DNA from 3 places in the Kitasatospora sp. NPDC004615 genome. Region 2 is predicted to be linked to each of the others. Evidence: riboswitches for the same ligand, from Rfam matches in the RefSeq annotation. Region 2 holds a riboswitch; each other region holds the start of a gene.

Region 1 (6,174 bases), on a different contig from region 2:
GAGCGAGGTCTGGGTGGTCACCAGCGTCACCGTGTACGTCCCGTAGGTGCCGCAGGCGGGCGAGTTGGGCTGGATCGCGGTGATCACCCAGCCGGGGAGGATCGCGGACTGGCCGCAGTCCTGGAGCGTGGTCTGGGTGGTGACCTTCAGCAGGGAGTACTGCGGGTAGTTGCCGCAGCCGGCGCCGTTCTGCGAGGAGGTGATCACCCAGCCGTCCTGGATCGGCGACATCGCGCAGGCCTGGTACGAGGTCGCCGTGGGCGGGATCAGCGTCACGGTGTACGTCCCGTAGGTGCCGCAGGCGGGCGAGACGGTCTGGACCGCGGTGATCACCCAGCCGGGGAGGATCGCGGACTGGGCGCAGTCCTGGAGCGTGGTCTGGGTGGTGACCTTCAGCAGCGAGTACAGCGGGTAACTGCTGCCGCAGGTCGGGCCGGTCTGCATCGCCGTGATCACCCAGTGGTCGGGGACGGGCGAGTTGGAGCAGGCCTGGATGGTGGTGGCGTCGCCCAACTCCGTGATGGTGAACAGCCCGTAGCCGCTGCACCCGGCCCAGTTCTCGCTGGTGATCACCCAGCCTGCGGGGACGGGGGTGTACCCGCAGATGGTGGTCGTCGCTCCCTGCGCCACTGCCGGAGCGGCCTGCGCCGTCGGCGCGCTCACAAGCGTGACGGCGCCCAGCAGGACGGCCATCACCGCGATCCATCTGGTCAGTGTCTGCCGAAGTCCTGTCATCTCCGTTGCCCCTCCTGGTCGGTGTCCGGCGCGGTGAGCCTGGCAGGCCGCCGGGTCCGTGAACAGACCGCGTCCCACCTGCGGCGTTACCGCCGGATCGGGGCCGAAAACCGTTCGCCCACCCCTGCACCGCCCTGGTCCACCGCGCCCCTGGGGATCGGCCCCCGCGGAAGGACGACACCCGGCCGGGTTCGAAGGCGGCAGCTGGTTGACGGAGCATCCGTTCCCCAACGTGCCTCCCACCTGCGGCTGCGCGGGAGGGACCAGGCAGAATCGGCGTCATGCGTACCCTTCTCGTCATCGGCATCGGCGCGGGCGATCCCGACCACCTCACTCTGGAGGCGGTCAAGGCGATCGGCCGCACGGATGCGTTCCTGCTCCTGGACAAGCCCGAGGAGCGCCAGGACCTGATCCGGTTGCGGCGACAGATGATCGCCGAGCACGGGCGGCCCGGGCACCGGGTGGTCGAGTTGATCGACCCCGCGCGCGATCGGAGCACGGCCGCGTACCGGGAGGCCGTCGAGGAGTGGCGGGAGCGGCGGGCCGATCTGGTCGAGCAGGCGGTGATGGAGGAGCTGGCGGACGGCGAGACCGGTGCCCTGCTGGTCTGGGGCGACCCGGCGCTGTACGACAGCGTGACCGCCGTGCTGGACCGGATCCTGGCGCGCGGCCGCACCGAGTTCGAGTACACCGTCATCCCCGGCATCAGCAGCATCTCGGTCCTGGCCGCCCGCCACCGCACCACCCTGACCCGCACCGCGCGGCCGGCGCGGATCACCACGGGGCGCCGCCTCGCCGCCGAGGGCTTCGGGCCGGGCTCGGAGGACGCGGTGGTGATGCTGGACGGGCAGGCCGCGTTCACCAAGATCGACCCGGCGGGTGTGCACATCCACTACGGCGCCTACCTGGGCACCGAGGACGAGATCCTGGCCTCCGGTCCGCTCGCCGAACAGGCGGACCGGATCGCGGAGTTGCGCGAGCAGGCGCGCGAACGCAAGGGCTGGATCATGGACAGCTACCTGCTGCGCCGCACCGAGGACTGACCCCGCACACCCATCGAGCGGACGGGTGCGGAGCCCAACTCCCCCACCCGTCCGCCTCGTTCTAGACTGATCGCGCAACTGGTTCGCGCACTGCCTCTGGGCAGGCGCGTCGTAAGAGGGAACCCGGTGGGAATCCGGGACTGCCCCGCAGCGGTGAGTGGGAACGACCGCCGTCATACGCACTGGGTCCGGACGGGCCCGGGAAGCGACGGCCAGTAGGTGTCCGGGCGTCGGCCCGGGCGGGGCCCACGAGTCCGAAGACCTGCCCGTTGCCCGGGTGCGACCGCTCGCTCCCGGCCCTCCGGTGACCTCGTGGGCGGGTCGGCCAACCATCGCTCGGGCAGGCGCAGTTGACAGCGCAGCACGACTCGCGGGCCTTCGCTTTCCGCGGTGTCGTCGGACCCAGGTTCGAGGCTCGCGAAGGAGAGTCCCCTTGACCACGAGGTCCACAGCCGCGGCAACTGTCCACGGCTACCCCCGTCAGGGCGCCGACCGGGAACTGAAGAAGGCCGTCGAGGGCTACTGGAAGGGCAACGTCACCGCTGACGCGCTGCTCGCCGCCGCCGCCGAACTGCGCTGTGCCAACTGGCGTCAACTGGCCGGCGCCGGCATCACCGAAGTCCCCACCGGCGACTTCTCGCTGTACGACCACGTGCTGGACACCACCGTCGCCGTCGGTGCGATCCCGCCCCGGCACCGGGCCGCGGTGGACGCCGACCCGCTCGCCGGCTACTTCGCCATGGCGCGCGGCACCCAGGAACTCGCGCCGCTCGAAATGACCAAGTGGTTCGACACCAACTACCACTATCTGGTACCGGAGTTGGGGCCGGACACGGTGTTCGTCGCGAACTCCGCCAAGCAGGTCGGCGAGCTCCGCGAGGCACTCGGCCAGGGCTACCGGGCCCGCCCGGTGCTGCTCGGCCCGGTCAGCTACCTGCTGCTCGCCAAGGCCGCGCCCGGAACCCCGAACGGTTTCGAGCCGCTCACCCTGCTGGACCGGCTGCTGCCGGTATACGCCGAACTGCTGGCCGACCTGCGGGCCGCCGGCGCCGGATGGGCCCAACTGGACGAACCGGCGCTCGTCCAGGACCGCACCCCGGCCGAACTGGACGCCGCCGCCCGCGCGTTCCGCGACCTCGGCACGCTGACGGACCGTCCGAAACTGCTGGTCGCCTCGTACTTCGACCGCCTCGGCGAGGCCCTGCCGGTACTTGCCGAATCCCCGGTCGAGGGTCTGGCGCTGGACTTCACCGGACCGGCCGCCGGCAACCTCGCCGATCTCGCCGCGGTCGGCGGCCTGCCTGGCAAGCGGCTGGTCGCGGGCGTGGTGGACGGCCGCAACGTGTGGATCAACGACCTGGAGAAATCGCTGGCCACCCTCGCCACCCTGCTCGGCCTCGCCGACCGGGTGGACGTCGCCCCGTCCTGCTCGCTGCTGCACGTCCCACTGGACGTGGTCGCCGAGCGCGACCTGGACCAGCAGATCGGCCGCTGGCTGGCGTTCGCCCGGCAGAAGGCCGCCGAGACGGCCCTGCTGGCCCGCGCCCTGCGCGAGGGGACCTCCGCCATTGTCTCCCAACTCGCCGCCAACCGGGCCGACTTGGCGTCCCGCGCGGCATCCCCGATCACCCGCGACCCGGCCGTCCGGGCCCGCGCCGCCGCCGTCACCGACGCCGACACCCGCCGCGCCGACCCGTACCCCGTCCGCGCCGCCGCCCAGCGGGCCCGGCTCCAGTTGCCGCCGCTGCCCACCACCACCATCGGCTCGTTCCCGCAGACCGACGAACTGCGCACCGCCCGCGCCGAGTTGAACGCCGGACTGCTGGAGGAGGCGGACTACCACGCGCGGATGGCCGACGAGATCCGCGAGGTGATCGCCTGCCAGGAACAGGCCGGCCTGGACGTGCTCGTGCACGGCGAACCCGAACGCAGCGACATGGTGCAGTACTTCGCCGAGCAGCTCACCGGCTACCTGACCACCCGGCACGGCTGGGTGCAGTCCTACGGCACCCGGTACGTGCGGCCGCCGGTGCTGGCCGGTGACATCTCCCGCCCGTCCCCGATGACCGTCGACTGGTACGCGTTCGCACAGAACCTGACGGACCGCCCGGTCAAGGGCATGCTGACCGGACCGGTCACCATGCTGGCCTGGTCGTTCGTCCGCGACGACCAGCCGCTCGCCGACACCGCCCGGCAGGTCGCGCTGGCGCTGCGCGACGAGGTCGCCGACCTGGAGGCGGCGGGCGCGGCGGTGATCCAGGTGGACGAGCCGGCGCTGCGCGAGACGCTGCCACTGCGCCGGGCCGGGTGGCCCGGGTACCTGGACTGGGCGACCGGGGCGTTCCGGCTGGCCACCTCGCCGGTGCGCTCCGACACCCAGATCCACACCCACATGTGCTACGCCGAGTTCGGCGAAATCCTGGGCGCCATCGGCGAGTTGGACGCGGACGTGATCTCCCTGGAGGCGGCCCGCTCGCACATGCAGGTCGCCCACGAGCTGGCCGCCGCCGACTGGTCGGCCGAGGTCGGCCCGGGCGTGTGGGACATCCACTCGCCGCGCGTTCCGTTCCCCGCCGAGACCGTCCTGCTGCTGCGCCTGGCGCTCACCGCCGTCCCCGCCGAGCGCCTGTGGGTCAACCCCGACTGCGGCCTGAAGACCCGCGGTTGGCCCGAGACCCGCGCCGCGCTCCACAGCCTGGTCGCCGCCGCCCACACCCTCCGCGCGGAGCTGTCAGGCTGACGGCCTGTCGGACTGACGCGCTGACGGCCCTGGTGGTTCAGACGTCGAACCGGACGCCGGTCAGCCGCTCCGACAGCTCCCACAGCTCCCACAGCCGCCGTGCACACGCTGGTGCAGTCGCTGCGCTACCAGGTGCAGGCCGACACGCCGTCCGTGCGGGTGCAGGAGGTGGTGTTGCCCTGGTCGACACGGCGATGACGGCGGACCGGGAGGGCGCGGTCCGCAAGCTGTCGGCCGCCGAGGCCGCCGCCACGATCGTCCGGGGCATCGAACGTGGCCGCCCCGTCGTCGCGGTGGCGCCTCCCGCGCCCTGCCGGCGCTGCTGCGCGTGCACCCGCCGATCGCCCACCGCATCCTGCGGGACGGCTGAACACCGCCCTGGTTCTCGGCCGGAATTCAGCTCTGACGACGGCCCTACGACCTCACCACCGGCAGGACGTTCTCCCGGTACGACTTGCCCGGGTCCTTCGGATCCGCCGCGGAGTTCCCGCGCGGTGCGAAGTCGCACGCGATGTACGTGTCGAACCAGAAGTAACCGTCCTTGTCGGGGCCGCCGTCGCGCCGGCCGCCCACCCGGGCGCAGCCGATCTTCGTGGTGGACTTCCACACCAGCTGGGTGAAGTTGCCGGTCTCGCGGGAGAAACCGGGCTTGCTGTAGTCGTAGGACGCGGCCCCCGCGTACCAGGAGTCCACCGCGTCCTTGCAACCGTCCGGCGTGTAGCCGCCTTCGGGGTTGTCGCCGGCGAACGAGCTCCAGCTGAGGGTCTCGCCGTACGCACGGGCCAGACCGTCGTGCTGGAAGCCGCCCGGCTCGGAGATCTTCTGTGCGCGGGACTTGGCGTACTCCACGATCTCCGGATCGATTGCGAGCGGAGGTGCCTGGTGCTTGGCCCGGTACGCGTTGATGGCCGTGAGGCAGTCGCTCTGGAACCCGTTGTCCGTCCGGTCCGCGAACGCACGCCGCACCGGACCGGCAGCCGTCGCGGGCTGCATCACCGTCATCATCGCCACGGCCGCCGCAGCCGCCGCCAGGGCAACCCTGCGGACCTGAGGTGCAATCAAGGAGTCCTCCTACTCACGCTGAGCCAACTGCCCTGCTTAACGCCCTCACCTCCCCCAGGGCACGACACCCGGCCGACGGTGCGGCGCGCACGCGGACCTGCGCAATCGTTGTTACAGCCTCGGTACGTCCGCCCAGTGTGTCGGTGGCGGGCGCTACAGTCCGCCCGTCGTCGAGTAGGAGTGCCATGAACAGCCAGATCGACTGGTCGTCAGTCCGGGAGCGGGTCATCGCCGTGGAGGAGGCGGATCGGCGTGCGCGTGGCCTCGCGCCCTCTCGGCATCCGACGTTCGAACCCGTCCTGACTCCCGACGAGATCGCGGAGGTCGAGGCGCAGTGCGGTGTCGAACTCCCTGCCGACTACCGCTCGTTCCTGGCCGAGGTCGGGGTGAACGGCCCAGGTCCGTGGTTCGAGCTCACCTCGTTGCGCCGAGTCGACGGCAGGTGGGGGTGGGTCTGGGACGACGACGAGAACTTGCGCTGGCTGCTGGACTCCAGCGGGCCGTTCGTCGAGACCGAGGACTGGCCGACCCGCCAGGCGGAAATCCTTCGAGCCGCCGGATACGAGCCCACGCCCCGAGGCGCAGACGACGGCT
Region 2 (6,174 bases):
CCAGGACGTCGCGCGTCTCGGTCTTCTTCACGCGCTGACGGCCGGTCAGTAGCTTCAGGTACTCGAGCGTCAGGTCATTGTGGTCGGCGTCGGTCAGCAGGATCCGGCGCGCCATGACGAGCGCCGCCGCCTTCCGCGCCGGGTCGGACGGAGCCGTGTCCGCCGCACGAGAGATGTCGGCCCCGGGGCCGGCCAGGGCGGCGGCCGTCACCGCGCCACCGGAGGCAAAGAGGAGTCCGCGTCGAGAGATCATCGGCCCAGCGTGGCAGCGCGCCGCGCCCCGGAACGCGCGCTCCGCCCATCGAGTCCCTTTCACCACTCGCACAGGGGGCGCTCGTCGCACCCGCCCAGCGCGCCCCCTCCCGACATGTGCGCCGGGCGCTCGTTCAGCACACCCAGTCGGCGGGGTGCGCCTCCCGGAACGCCGTCAACTCCTCGGCGGTGCGCGCGTGGACGTGCAGCCAGCACAGGTCCTCGCCGCCGTCGTGCCGCACCAGCACGCCCGGGGCGGCGTACCAGCGCAGGAACGCCCATGCGGCGTGCTGGTCGGGCAGGCCGCCGCGGAGGGCGAGCGCGGCGTCGGGGGAATCCTGGGCGTCGGGGCGAGTGTGCACGGCCGGGGACGGTAGCAGTGCGGTCGGACGCGGTCTGCCGGGAGGGGCGGCCGATATGGTATTCCACAGAACCATGGAGAATCGAGGAACGTCCGTGACCAGTACCACCGCGCCGCCACCCGCCGAACTCGCCGCCGACCCCGCCGTTCAGCGGCACATCCTGCGGGTCCTGGTCACCTCCCAGATCCTCAGCGGAGCCGGACTGGCCGCCGGCATCACCGTCGGGGCGCTGCTCGCCCAGGACATGCTCGGCAGCACCGGGCTGGCCGGGCTGCCCAGCGCGCTGTTCACCGCCGGCAGCGCGCTCGCCGCGATCGTGGTCAGCCGAATATCCGCCGCCCGCGGCCGTCGCCCCGGACTCGCCCTCGGGTACGCCACCGGCGCCCTCGGCAGCGTCGGCGTGATCGCCGCCGCCGCGCTCCACAGCCCCGTCCTGCTGTTCCTCGCGCTGTTCGTCTACGGCGCCGGAACCGCCACCAACCTCCAGGCCCGGTACGCCGGAGCCGACCTCGCCGCACCCGGGCACCGGGCCCGGGCGATCTCCACCGTGCTGGTCGCCACCACCCTCGGCGGTGTCCTCGGCCCCAACCTGGCCGACCCCACCGGCGCCCTCGCCGAGGCCCTGCACCTGCCCCGCCTCGCCGGACCGTTCCTGCTGGGCGGCGTCGCCTACGCCGCCGCCGCGATCGTCCTCGCCACCCGGCTGCGCCCCGACCCGCTGCTGCTCGCCCGCGCCGCCGCCGCGGCCGCCCCGACCACCGAGGCCGACACCTCCGCCGCCACTGACGCCACGTCAACCGCCCGCGTTCGCAACCGCGTCCTGCTCGGAGCGCAGGTCATGGTGGTCACCCAGCTCGTCATGGTCGGCGTGATGACCATGACGCCCGTCCACATGCACGACGCCGGACAGAGCACCGCCGCCGCCGGATTCGTCATCTCCCTGCACGTCGCCGCGATGTACCTGCCCTCCCCGCTCACCGGACGGCTCGTCGACCGGTACGGCCCGCTCGCCATCGGCGCCGCCGCCGGACTCACCCTGCTCGCGGCCGGCACGCTCGCCGCCGTCGCCCCCGCGGACTCCGCCCCACTGCTCGCCCTCGCGCTCGTTCTGCTCGGCCTCGGCTGGAACTTCGGCCTGGTCTCCGGCACCGCGATCCTCACCGACGCCGTCCCGCTCGCCACCCGCGCCAAGACCCAGGGCAGCATCGACGTCGCCATCGCCATCTCCGGCGCCACCGGCGGCCTCGCCTCCGGCACCGTCGTCGACCTGGCCGGCTACCCCGTCCTCGCCTTCGGCGGCGGCCTGCTCGCCCTGCTGATCCTCCCCGCCCTCGCCACCGCCGCCACCCGGGCCAAGCGATGACCGACCACCAGACGCCCCAACTCACCGTCGACGGACGCGGATTGCTCTGCGTCACCCTGCTGCTGCGCCTGCGCGCCGCCATCGCCGACGCCCCCGCCGGCACCATCGTCCACGTCCACGCCACCGACCCCGCCGCCCCCCTCGACCTCCCCGCCTGGTGCCACCTCACCGGCCACCACTACCTCGGCCCCATCTCCGCCGAGACCTACGCCCTCCGCCTGACCGCCACCCCCACCCCCACCCGCCCCGACGCCCCATGGCACCGCCCGGCGGACTGACGCCCCTCCGGGCGGACGCCGGGCGGTCCCGCCGCTGCCGAGCCCCGCGCGCTGCGCCCGGCCGCGGACCCGTCCCTCACCCGCGCCGGACGGCCCGTGGCACCGCCCGCCGGACTGACCCCCTCCGGGCGGACGCCGGGCGGTCCCGCCGCTGCCGAGTCCTGTGCGCCGCGCCCGACCCGCGCCGACGCCCCGTGGCGCCCCCGGCGGACTGATGCCTCTGGGGTGGAGCGCCTCGCGGTCGTGTTGCTGCCGGGTTCGTTTGTGCCGCGCCTGGTGGACTGACGTCACTCCACGCGGAGCGCCCTGCGGTCGCGTCGCTGCCGAGCCGTTCGCGCTGCGCCCGGCAGCCGATCCGCCCCCCGGCCCGTGCCGACGTCCCGTGGCACCGCCCGGCGGACGTACACCCCTCCGGGCGGGCGCAGGGCAGAGCGCCTCGCGTGACCTCCCCGCCGGTCACGGCTACTTCGTTCCCGTCGCCGTCGAGGCCTTCGCGCCTGTCCATCGACCCGCCCCCACCCGCCCCGACGCCTGCGCCGACGCCCACCCCGACGCCTGCGCCGACGCCCGCGCCGACGCCCGTGACATCGCCCGGCGGACCCGGTCCCGTCGCCGTCGAGGCCGTCGCGCTGCGCCGGCCGCCGGTCCGACCCTCACCCGCCCGACGCGTCGTGGCTGCCCGGCGAACTGACCCCCTCGGGGGCGCGACCTTCCCACCGGTCGCCCCCGCCCCTCCGCCGCCCCGCCGTCGAAGTCGGCCCCGACGCCCCGCGGGCCGACAGCTCCCAGGCCTCCCGGCCGGAGGGCGGACTGAGCACCTCGGATGGGGATATAGGCTGGTCGGGCAGCGGTTCGCCCCCGTCCGAGCCAGGGCTGGAGCGTCGCAAGAGGGAACCTGGTGCGAGTCCAGGACTGCCTCGCAGCGGTGAGCGGGAACGACCGCCGTCACATGCACTGGGCCCGACCGGTCCGGGAAGCGACGGCCAGTAGACAGGCCCTCCTGGGGAGATGCCCGCGAGTCCGAAGACCTGCCGCCGCCCGCGGTGCCCACCGGTGCCGCGGATCGTCCAGCCGCGACTCGCGAAGGAGAGTTGACGTGGCAGATCAGACCGTGGCACCTGTGGTGTCCGCCGCAAAGCCCGCAAAGCCCGCACAGGTGTCCCGGGTGACGCTCGCGCACATCATGAGTGAGCACGACACCAACCTGTACGGCACCATCCACGGCGGCGTGGTGATGAAGCTCATCGACGACGCCGCCGCCGCGGCCGCCGCCCGGCACGCGGAGGGTCCGGCCGTCACCGCCGCGGTGGACGGCATGGCGTTCCTGGCCCCGGTCCGGGCCGGTGACCTGCTCACCGCGCACGCGGAGCTGGAGCGGGCGGGGCGTACCTCGATGACCGTCCATGTCACCGTCACGGCCGAGCGCTGGAACGCCACGGGGCCGGTCACCCGGGTCGCCACCGGCCGGCTCACGTTCGTCGCCATCGACGCCGACAGCCACCCGCGTCCCGTCCCGGCCCTGCTGGAACCCGCGGCTGCCTGACGCGGCGCCACCGTCCGTGCTGGAACCCGCGGCCGCCTGACGCGGCGCCACCGTCCGTGAGCCCGGAATGCCGTCCCACCTGGCGTTCCGGGCTCATGGCTGTCGCCGCCGCAAGGTGATCACCCTCACGTAGGGACAAACCGCACCATTGCGGACGGCGTGTGATCGACATGTTCCGTTCAAGCTCCGATTACCCCACCATGGCAGCGTGTGCCCGCCTACGCGCGTAGCGCACCGCACCACACCCCATGGTTCCTGTGGTCCTAGGAGATTGACAGATGATCAGAACGTGGAAGGCCGCCCGCCCGCTGGCCCTCGCCGCCGCCGCACTGGTGGTCGCCGCCGGCGCGAGCGCCGTCCCGCAGCACGCCACCGCGGCCACCCCCAAGAACGCCGCCGCGGCCGCCACCGGCACCCCGAAGCGGGTGCTGTTCGACAACACCAAGGCGGAGACCGCGGGCAACGCGGACTGGATCATCTCCACCAGCCAGCCCGACCCGCTGGCGCAGAACGCCAACCCGACCAGCGAGACCAGCTGGACCGGCGCCATCTCGGCCTGGGGCGTGGCGCTGCAGAAGACCGGCAACTACAGCCTGAAGACGCTGCCCGCCGGCAACACCATCACCTACGGCACCGGCGGCGCGCTCGACCTCGCCAACTTCGACGAGTTCGTGATCCCCGAGCCCAACATCCGCCTCAGCGCGGCCGAGAAGACCGCCGTGATGACGTTCGTGCAGAACGGCGGCGGCCTGTTCCTGATCTCGGACCACACCCAGAGCGACCGCAACAACGACGGCTGGGACTCCCCGGCCATCATCAACGACCTGCTGACCAGCAACGGCGTCAACAACAACGACCCGTTCGGCTTCTCCGTCGACCTCCTGAACATCACCACCGACAACCCGCGGGCGATCTCCTCCGCCACCGACCCGGTGATCAACGGGCCGTTCGGGACCGTCACCGGCTCGATCATCCGCAACGGCACCACCTTCACCCTGAAGCCCGCCGACAACCCGAACGTCAAGGGCCTGGTCTACCGCACCGGTTACAGCGGCAACACCGGTGCGGCGTTCGTCACTTCGACGTTCGGCAAGGGCCGGGTGGCGATCTGGGGCGACTCCTCGCCGATCGACGACGGCACCGGCCAGCCCGGCAACACCCTCTACAACGGGTGGAACGACCCGGCCGGCACCGACGCCGCGCTCGCCCTCAACGCCACCGACTGGCTCGCCCAGGGCGGCGGCTCCGGCGGCAACACCGGCTCGGTCTCGCTGACCAACCCGGGCGCCCGCACCGCCACCGTCGGCACCGCGACCAGCCTCCAGCTGTCCGCCACCGACACCGCCGGCGGCACGCTGTCCTACGCGGCCACCGGCCTGCCCGCCGGACTGACCGTCAACCCGGCCACCGGCCTGATCAGCGGCACGCCCACCACCGCCGGCACCAGCGCGGTGACCGCCACCGCCACCGACTCCACCGGGCCGTCCGCCACCGCCACCTTCACCTGGACGGTCGCCGCGAGCGGCGGCACCACCTGCACCCCCACCCAGCTGATCACCAACCCGGGCTTCGAGACCGGCAGCACCTCCGGCTGGACCGAGACCAACAGCGGCGGCGCCAGCACCATCAACAGCAGCACCAGCGAGCCCGCCCACTCCGGCACCTACGACGTCTGGCTGGACGGCTACGGCGCCGCCAACACCGACACCCTCGCCCAGACCGTCACCCTGCCGACCGGCTGCAGCAGCTACAACCTCAGCTTCTGGCTGCACATCGACACCGCGTCGTCCCCGACCACCGTCTTCGACACCCTCACCGTCACGGCCAACGGCACCACCCTGGCCACCTACTCCAACGTCAACGCCGCCGCCGGCTACCAGCAGCGCACCTTCAACCTCGCCGCCTACGCCGGCCAGAGCGTCACGCTGAAGTTCACCGGAGCCGAGGACTACACCAAGCAGACCTCGTTCGTCCTCGACGACATCACGCTGAACGTCTCCTGACGCACCGTCAGCGCCCTCATCGCCCCGGACCGGGCAGCCCCATCCGGTCCGGGGCTTTGCCGTTCGCTTACCTCGGCATCGAAATCCGAACTGCTTTGTGAAGGTCTTGCCATGAGGATCTTCACCTTCCTAGACTGCGGCAATCCATACCAGGCGCGTCCATGTCACGGATTTGGGGGTGGGCCGAGGTGAAGCGTTTCCGCTTACTCGTCGCGGGCAACGCGGTTTCCGCGTACGGCAGTTATCTGAACATGGTGGCGCTCAACGTCTTCGTCTACCACCTGACGGGCAGCGCGCTGACGGCCGGTCTGTACATGGCGGTGCGGCTGCTGACGAGCGTGGCGTCCGGGGTCGTCGCGGGCGCTCTCGCGTC
Region 3 (6,174 bases), on a different contig from region 2:
CGCGGCCCGGTGGCGGACTTGTGCCCGCCACCGGGCCGACGTGTACATTCGGCGCAGGGAGGTGACGGTGAGCCAGTACGCGCAGAGCCACCATCCGGGGGGCCAGGTGCCGCCCCGCCCGGGGACGCCCCCGTATCCGACGGCCCCTCAACAGCCGTACCCCGCACCGGTACTGCCCGCCACCACCCAGGCCATACCCACCCTCGGGCCGATCGCCACCCGCCCCGACCGGCCGACCGTCCCGCTCAAGGCCGTCGCGCCCGGCGGTACCGGGCACTTCCTGCTCCCCAGCGGCGGCACCGTCCAACTCCCCGCCGCGCCACCGCCGATGCCCGCACCGGCCGCCCCGCTGCCCGTCGGACCGATCGCCGTCCTGCTGATCGGCGCGGCCGGCGCCGGCAAGACCACCGTCGCCCGCTACTGGGCCGAGCGCCGACCCACCCCCACCGCGCACATCAGCCTCGACGACGTCCGCGAATGGGTCCAGGCCGGGTTCGCCAACCCGCAGTCCGGCTGGAACACCGCCTCCGAGGCCCAGTACCGCCTCGCCCGGCGCACCTGCGGCTTCGCCTGCCGCAACTACCTCGCCAACGGCATCTCCTGCATCATCGACGACGCCGTCTTCCCCGACCGACCCGCGATCGGCCTCGGCGGCTGGAAGCGCCACATCGGCCCCGGCATGATCCCCGTCGTCCTCCTCCCCGGCCTCGACCGCGTCCTCGCCCGCAACGCCGAACGCTCCGGCAACCGCCGCCTCTCCGACGACGAAGTGGCCCGCATCCACGGCCGCATGGCCGGCTGGCGCACCTCCGGCCTCCCCATCATCGACAACTCCAACCTCACCGTCCCCGAGACGGCCGCCGCGCTCGACCAGGCGATCCTCTCCCGCCTCCACCAACGCTGACCCCCTGCGGGGAGCTCCCTCCACCCGCGCCGCGCAACCCGACCCGCGACGAGCGCTGCGCGCAGGCCGGGGGCAACCCGCTGCGCGGGGCTTGGGCGTGAGGAGTTTCCGCTGCGCGGAGCTTCGGCGGCGGGGACTTTTGCTGCGGGGGCTTCGGCGGCGTGGTCCTCGCCGGGCGGGCCGTGATGCGGAGGGGTTTTTGCTGCGTGGGTTGTGATGGGGAGGGTTCCGCTGCGCGGAGCTTCGCTGCGCGGTCTTTGACCGCGCGGGTTTCCACTGCGCGGGACTGCGCTGCCCGGGTTCGGTGAGTGGGTTTCCACTGGGGGGCTCTAGCTGCGCGGGCGTCGGCGGCGCGGGCCTTCGCCGGGCAGGGCTGTGCAGGGGGTTCCGCTGCGCCGCCTTTCGCGGTGCGGGTTTTTGTGGCGCGGGTCTCCGCTGCATGGGGTTTCGCTGTGTGGGCTTTCGTTGCGCTGGCCTCGTTGCGCTGGCCTCGCTGCGCTGGCTTCGGTGGCGCGGGCTTCGGTGGCGCTGGCCTCGCTGCGCGGGTCTTTGTCATGTGGGTTTCCACTGGGAGAGCTTCGTTGTGCGGGCTTCGGGTGTATGCGCCTCCACTGCGTGGGGTTTCGCTGTACGGGCTTTCGCTGCGCAGGTTCGCCTTGTGCGGGCGTCCGCCGCAGGCTTGGTGTCGTTCTGGCCCGTGGTGGGGGTGGACCTTTGGCTCTGCCGGGGTGTCGGTGGGGGCGGGGAGAATGGGGGTGTTGGACGGGAACGAATGTGGAGGTGGCGCGGGTGCCCGAGGGGCATGTGGTGCATCGGTTGGCCGGGTTGAACGGGGAGCTGTTCGGGGGGCGGGCGGTGCGGGTTTCGTCGCCGCAGGGGCGCTTCGTGGAGGGGGCGGGGCTGCTGGACGGGCGGGTGTTGGAGGTTGCGGAGGCGCACGGGAAGCATCTGTTCCTGGGGTTCGGCGACGACTGGCTGCATGTGCATCTCGGGTTGTACGGGAAGTACGAGTTCGGGGTGGGGGAGGCTCCGGAGCCGGTCGGGCAGGTGCGGTTGCGGATGGAGAACGGGAGTGGGTACGCGGATCTGCGGGGGCCGACGGCGTGCGAGGTGCTGACGCCGGGGGAGAAGGCGGCGGTGCATCGCAGGCTGGGGCCGGATCCGTTGCGGCCGGGGGAGGTGGGGGATGCGGCGTGGCAGCGGATCTCGCGGAGCGGGACGACGGTGGCCGCGTTGCTGATGGATCAGAAGGTGCTGGCGGGTGTCGGCAACGTGTATCGCGCGGAGGTGCTGTTCCGGTTGGGGATCAGTCCGCACCGGGCGGGGCGGGATCTGAGCCGGGCCGAGTGGGACGCGATCTGGGCGGATCTGGTGGCGCTGATGCATGACGGTGTCGCGGCGGGGCGGATCGACACCGTGCGGCCGGAGCACACGCCGGAGGCGATGGGGCGTCCGCCGCGGGTGGACGACCACGGTGGTGAGGTGTACGTGTACCGGCGGCAGGATCAGCCGTGTCTGGTGTGTGAAACCCCGGTGCGGACCGAGGAGTTGGCGGCCCGGAACCTGTTCTGGTGTCCGCGCTGCCAGCAGGCATGACGGGTCGTCATCACGGAGGGTAGTGGGGAAGCCTTGACGGAAGGTTGACCGGCCCTTGGGCGAGGGGTTCGGGGCGCGCTCCTATTGTCGGGTCCATGCCCGTGCAACCGTTCCAGGGCCCGCGCCCGACTCCGGCCCTTCCGGTCCTCCCGTACCGCAAGCCCACCAAGGGGCGTGACTACTGGGTGCTGGACGATGTCCTGCCGGATCCGGATGCGGTGCGGGCCCGGCATCTGGCGCGTACCGACTGGGACGAGGGGTATCCGCACAGGCCGGAGCCCTGGCCGGGGTTGCGGGCGATGCCCGGGCTGGAGCCGGAGGAGTTGGCGCACGTCGAGAAGCTGGTGCGGGAGACCGTGCAGGTGCCGCGGATCTGGGCGTTGAGCGAGGCCGAGGGCGGCACGTTCAACCACAACTGCGTGCAGGTGGTGGGGGAGGGGGAGTGCGAGCCGCGGCCGCACACCGATTCGCGGTCGCTGTGCCGGTACGCCGCCGTGCTGTACCTCAACCCGAACGTGCCGAAGCGGTGCGGGACGAGCTTCTACCGGCAGAGCCTGCCGGGGGGCCGGCTCGGCGGGAACACCGTGGTCGCCCCGCACAACAATCTGGTGGACGCGCTGGGCACCCGTTTCGTCCCGCCGGACTCGTTCACCGAGGATCTGGCCGTTCCGCACCGCTACAACCGGCTGCTGCTGTACACCGCCAACCTGATGCACACCGCGACCGAGTACTACGGCTCCACCCTGGACGAGAAGCGGATGACCTGCGTGTTCTTCTGGATGGCGTGACGCGCCGTCAGCCCGCCGGGCGGGCGTGATCTTCGACACCTGCGCGGTGTGACGCTCTTGCCGCCGCGTGGTGGCCGGATCTACGGTGGGCGGGCCGTGGTGTTCGGGAAGCCGGTGCACTGTGCTCGTCACAGGAGTCCGGAGCGGCCCTCGCCACTGTGATCGGGGAGTCGTCGGCTCCCACCTCGTGCCACTGGCCGCTCGCGGCCGGGAAGGCCGGGCGCCGACGCCGAACACCCCGTCAGCCAGGAGACCGGCCACGGCATCTCACGAAGTGATCCACGAGGTGCTGGAGCGTGATGCGCGGATGACCGCGTCCGATTCGACCATGCCCGGAAACGTCCCGGGCTCCCCTCTTCCTGCTTTCCGCTGGCGGCGCGAGGACACCTTGCGCACCGCCGGCCTGATGGCGGTGATCCTGGCCCTGCACGTGGCGGCGTTCGGGACGCTGCTGTTCCTGGTGGTGCCGGAGAAGTACCAGGTGGGTACCCAGGTGTTCGGCGTGGGCCTGGGCATCACGGCCTACACGCTGGGCATGCGGCACGCCTTCGACGCCGACCACATCGCGGTGATCGACAACACCACCCGCAAGCTGATGGCGGACGGCCGCCGGCCGGTCTCGGTGGGCTTCTGGTTCGCGCTCGGGCACTCCTCGATGGTGGTGCTGATGGCTGCGCTGGTGGCCGGCGGGGCGGCGCTGGCGGGCACCCTGATGGACGAGGGTTCGACGACCCATCAGGTGCTGGGCACCATCGGCACCACCGCGTCGGGGGCGTTCCTGTACCTGATCGCGGCGCTCAACCTGGTGGCGCTGCTGGGCATCCTGCGGGTGTTCCGGGCGATGCGGGCCGGTGAGTACGACGAGGCCGAGCTGGAGAAGCACCTGGACTCGCGGGGCTTCCTGGCCCGGATCCTGGGCCGGGCGACCCGTTCGATCACCCGGCCCGGGCAGATGTTCCCGGTGGGCATGGTGCTGGGCCTGGGCTTCGACACCGCGACCGAGGTGACTCTGATGGTGATGGCGGGTTCGGGTGCGGCGTCCGGCCTGCCCTGGTACGCGATCGTCTGCCTGCCGCTGCTGTTCGCGGCCGGGATGAGCCTGTTCGACACGCTGGACGGCACGTTCATGAACTTCGCCTACCAGTGGGCGTTCTCCAACCCGGTCCGCAAGGTGTACTACAACCTGACCATTACGGGGCTGTCGATCGCGGTGGCCTTCGTGATCGGCACCATCGAGCTGGTCGCGGTGCTGCACGACAAGTTCGGCCTGGACGATCCGGTGTCCGGCTGGATCGCCGGACTCGGTCTGGAAAACGTCGGCTTCGTGATCGTCGGCCTGTTCGTGGTGGTCTGGGCGGCGGCGATCGGCTACTGGCGGATCGCCCGGCGGTCCAAGGCCTTCGCGGGGGCAGGGGCCTGAGAACGCGCGGCCTGACGGGAAGTCAACCTGCGGCCAGGATCAGCGTTCCGGCGACGGCCAGTCCGGCGCCGACCACCTGGACCCGCAGCAGCCGTTCCTTGAGCAGGCCGCGCGCCATCAGCGCCGTCACCACGGGGTAGAGCGAGGCCAGCACCGCCGCCACCGCGACCGAGCCCAGGTGGGTGGCGGCGGCGTACAGGCCGTTCGCGGCCACGTCGGCGACGCCGACGGCGGTCAGTGAGGGCAACGAACGGGCCGCGCCGCGCAGTTCGACCGGCTCCCGGCGGGCGGCGGCGGCCAGCATGCCGATGCCGACCACCGCGTTGGTCAGTCGTTGCACGCACAGCGTCAGCAGCAGTCCGCCGCCGGCGCTGGCATGCGCGATCAGGGCGAGCACCGCGCCGAACGCGAACGCGGCGGAGAGGGTGAGGACGAGGACCCGGCGGCTCACGGCCGGTCCGCCGCGCTGCGGGCCGCCGGCCAGCGCGACCCCGGCGATCGCCACCAGGATCCCCAACCCCTGGACGGCGCCCGGCCGTTCGCCGAGGAACAGGCCGACGCCGATCGGCACCAGCACGCCGACGGTGGCCAGCGGTGAGACCACGCCCATCGGCCCGAGCGCCAGTGCCTTGTAGAAGGCGAGCAGCGCGATCGGCCCGATCACGCCGGCCGCGACGGCGTACCAGAGCGCGGGGCCCGCGTCGGCCCAGCCGCCGGTGGCGGTGACGGCCAGGACGAGGACCAGGGCGGCGGCGGTCTGCGAGAGGACCACGACGCCGAGCGCGGGCAGGCGGCGGGTGATCGCCCCGCCGCCGTAGTCGGCGACGCCCCAGAGCAGGCTGGCGAGCAGCGCGAAGGCGGCGCTCATGAGGTCGTCGGGCGGTGAGCGGGGGGCAGCATGATGGACTCCGCAGTACAGTCGATGGATCTGTCGTGCTGCCGCAGCATAGTTCAACCCATTCAACCGACCCAACTAAAATATTGGACTCAGCGTGCCGGAACCCGATCTCGTCACCCAGGCCCTCGCCCGCAACCTCAAGCGGCTGCGCACCGAACGCGGCCACACCCTGGACGCCCTCGCGGCCCGCTCCGGCGTCAGCCGCGGCATGGTGGTCCAGATCGAGCAGGCCCGCACCAACCCCAGTGTCGGCACCGTGGTCCGGCTCGCCGACGCCCTCGGCGTCTCGATCGCCCGGCTGCTCGACTACGACGAGACCTCGGTGGTGCGGATCATCCCCGCCGAGGACGCCGTGCGGCTGTGGAGCGGCCCGGACGGCGGCAGTGGCGTCCTGCTGAACGGCATCGAGGCCCCCGGCCCGCTGGAGCTGTGGACCTGGCACCTGCGCCCCGGCGAGACCCACGCCTCGGACCCGCACCCGGCCGGCACCGTCGAGATCGCCCGGATCGACGAGGGCGAACTCACCCTCGTCCTCGACGGCCGCGCCCACCGCATCCCGGCCGGCTCC

What was found. Region 2 has a riboswitch for cobalamin ahead of ACFYS8_RS01335 (acyl-CoA thioesterase). Riboswitches for the same ligand answer to the same signal wherever they lie in the genome.
Region 1: linked by a shared signal. The riboswitch ahead of metE (5-methyltetrahydropteroyltriglutamate--homocysteine S-methyltransferase) and the one ahead of ACFYS8_RS01335 (acyl-CoA thioesterase) in region 2 are both predicted to bind cobalamin.
Region 3: linked by a shared signal. The riboswitch ahead of ACFYS8_RS20365 (HoxN/HupN/NixA family nickel/cobalt transporter) and the one ahead of ACFYS8_RS01335 (acyl-CoA thioesterase) in region 2 are both predicted to bind cobalamin.

What each region holds. Positions count from the first base shown of each region.
Region 1 is NZ_JBIALQ010000004.1:21,915-28,088, reverse strand. It holds gene ACFYS8_RS15000 (hypothetical protein) at 1-735, opposite strand, end outside; gene cobF (precorrin-6A synthase (deacetylating)) at 1,017-1,778, shown strand; cobalamin riboswitch at 1,841-2,063, shown strand; gene metE (5-methyltetrahydropteroyltriglutamate--homocysteine S-methyltransferase) at 2,212-4,518, shown strand; gene ACFYS8_RS14985 (CAP family protein) at 4,933-5,580, opposite strand; gene ACFYS8_RS14980 (SMI1/KNR4 family protein) at 5,766-6,174, shown strand, end outside.
Region 2 is NZ_JBIALQ010000001.1:286,065-292,238, reverse strand. It holds gene ACFYS8_RS01355 (FAD-dependent oxidoreductase) at 1-253, opposite strand, end outside; gene ACFYS8_RS01350 (hypothetical protein) at 387-614, opposite strand; gene ACFYS8_RS01345 (MFS transporter) at 709-1,977, shown strand; gene ACFYS8_RS01340 (sulfurtransferase TusA family protein) at 1,974-2,255, shown strand; cobalamin riboswitch at 3,141-3,285, shown strand; gene ACFYS8_RS01335 (acyl-CoA thioesterase) at 3,352-3,798, shown strand; gene ACFYS8_RS01330 (putative Ig domain-containing protein) at 4,077-5,801, shown strand; gene ACFYS8_RS01325 (MFS transporter) at 5,990-6,174, shown strand, end outside.
Region 3 is NZ_JBIALQ010000005.1:528,107-534,280, reverse strand. It holds gene ACFYS8_RS20380 (AAA family ATPase) at 68-904, shown strand; gene ACFYS8_RS20375 (Fpg/Nei family DNA glycosylase) at 1,694-2,500, shown strand; gene ACFYS8_RS20370 (DUF6445 family protein) at 2,596-3,288, shown strand; cobalamin riboswitch at 3,369-3,565, shown strand; gene ACFYS8_RS20365 (HoxN/HupN/NixA family nickel/cobalt transporter) at 3,596-4,708, shown strand; gene ACFYS8_RS20360 (EamA family transporter) at 4,731-5,576, opposite strand; gene ACFYS8_RS20355 (XRE family transcriptional regulator) at 5,701-6,174, shown strand, end outside.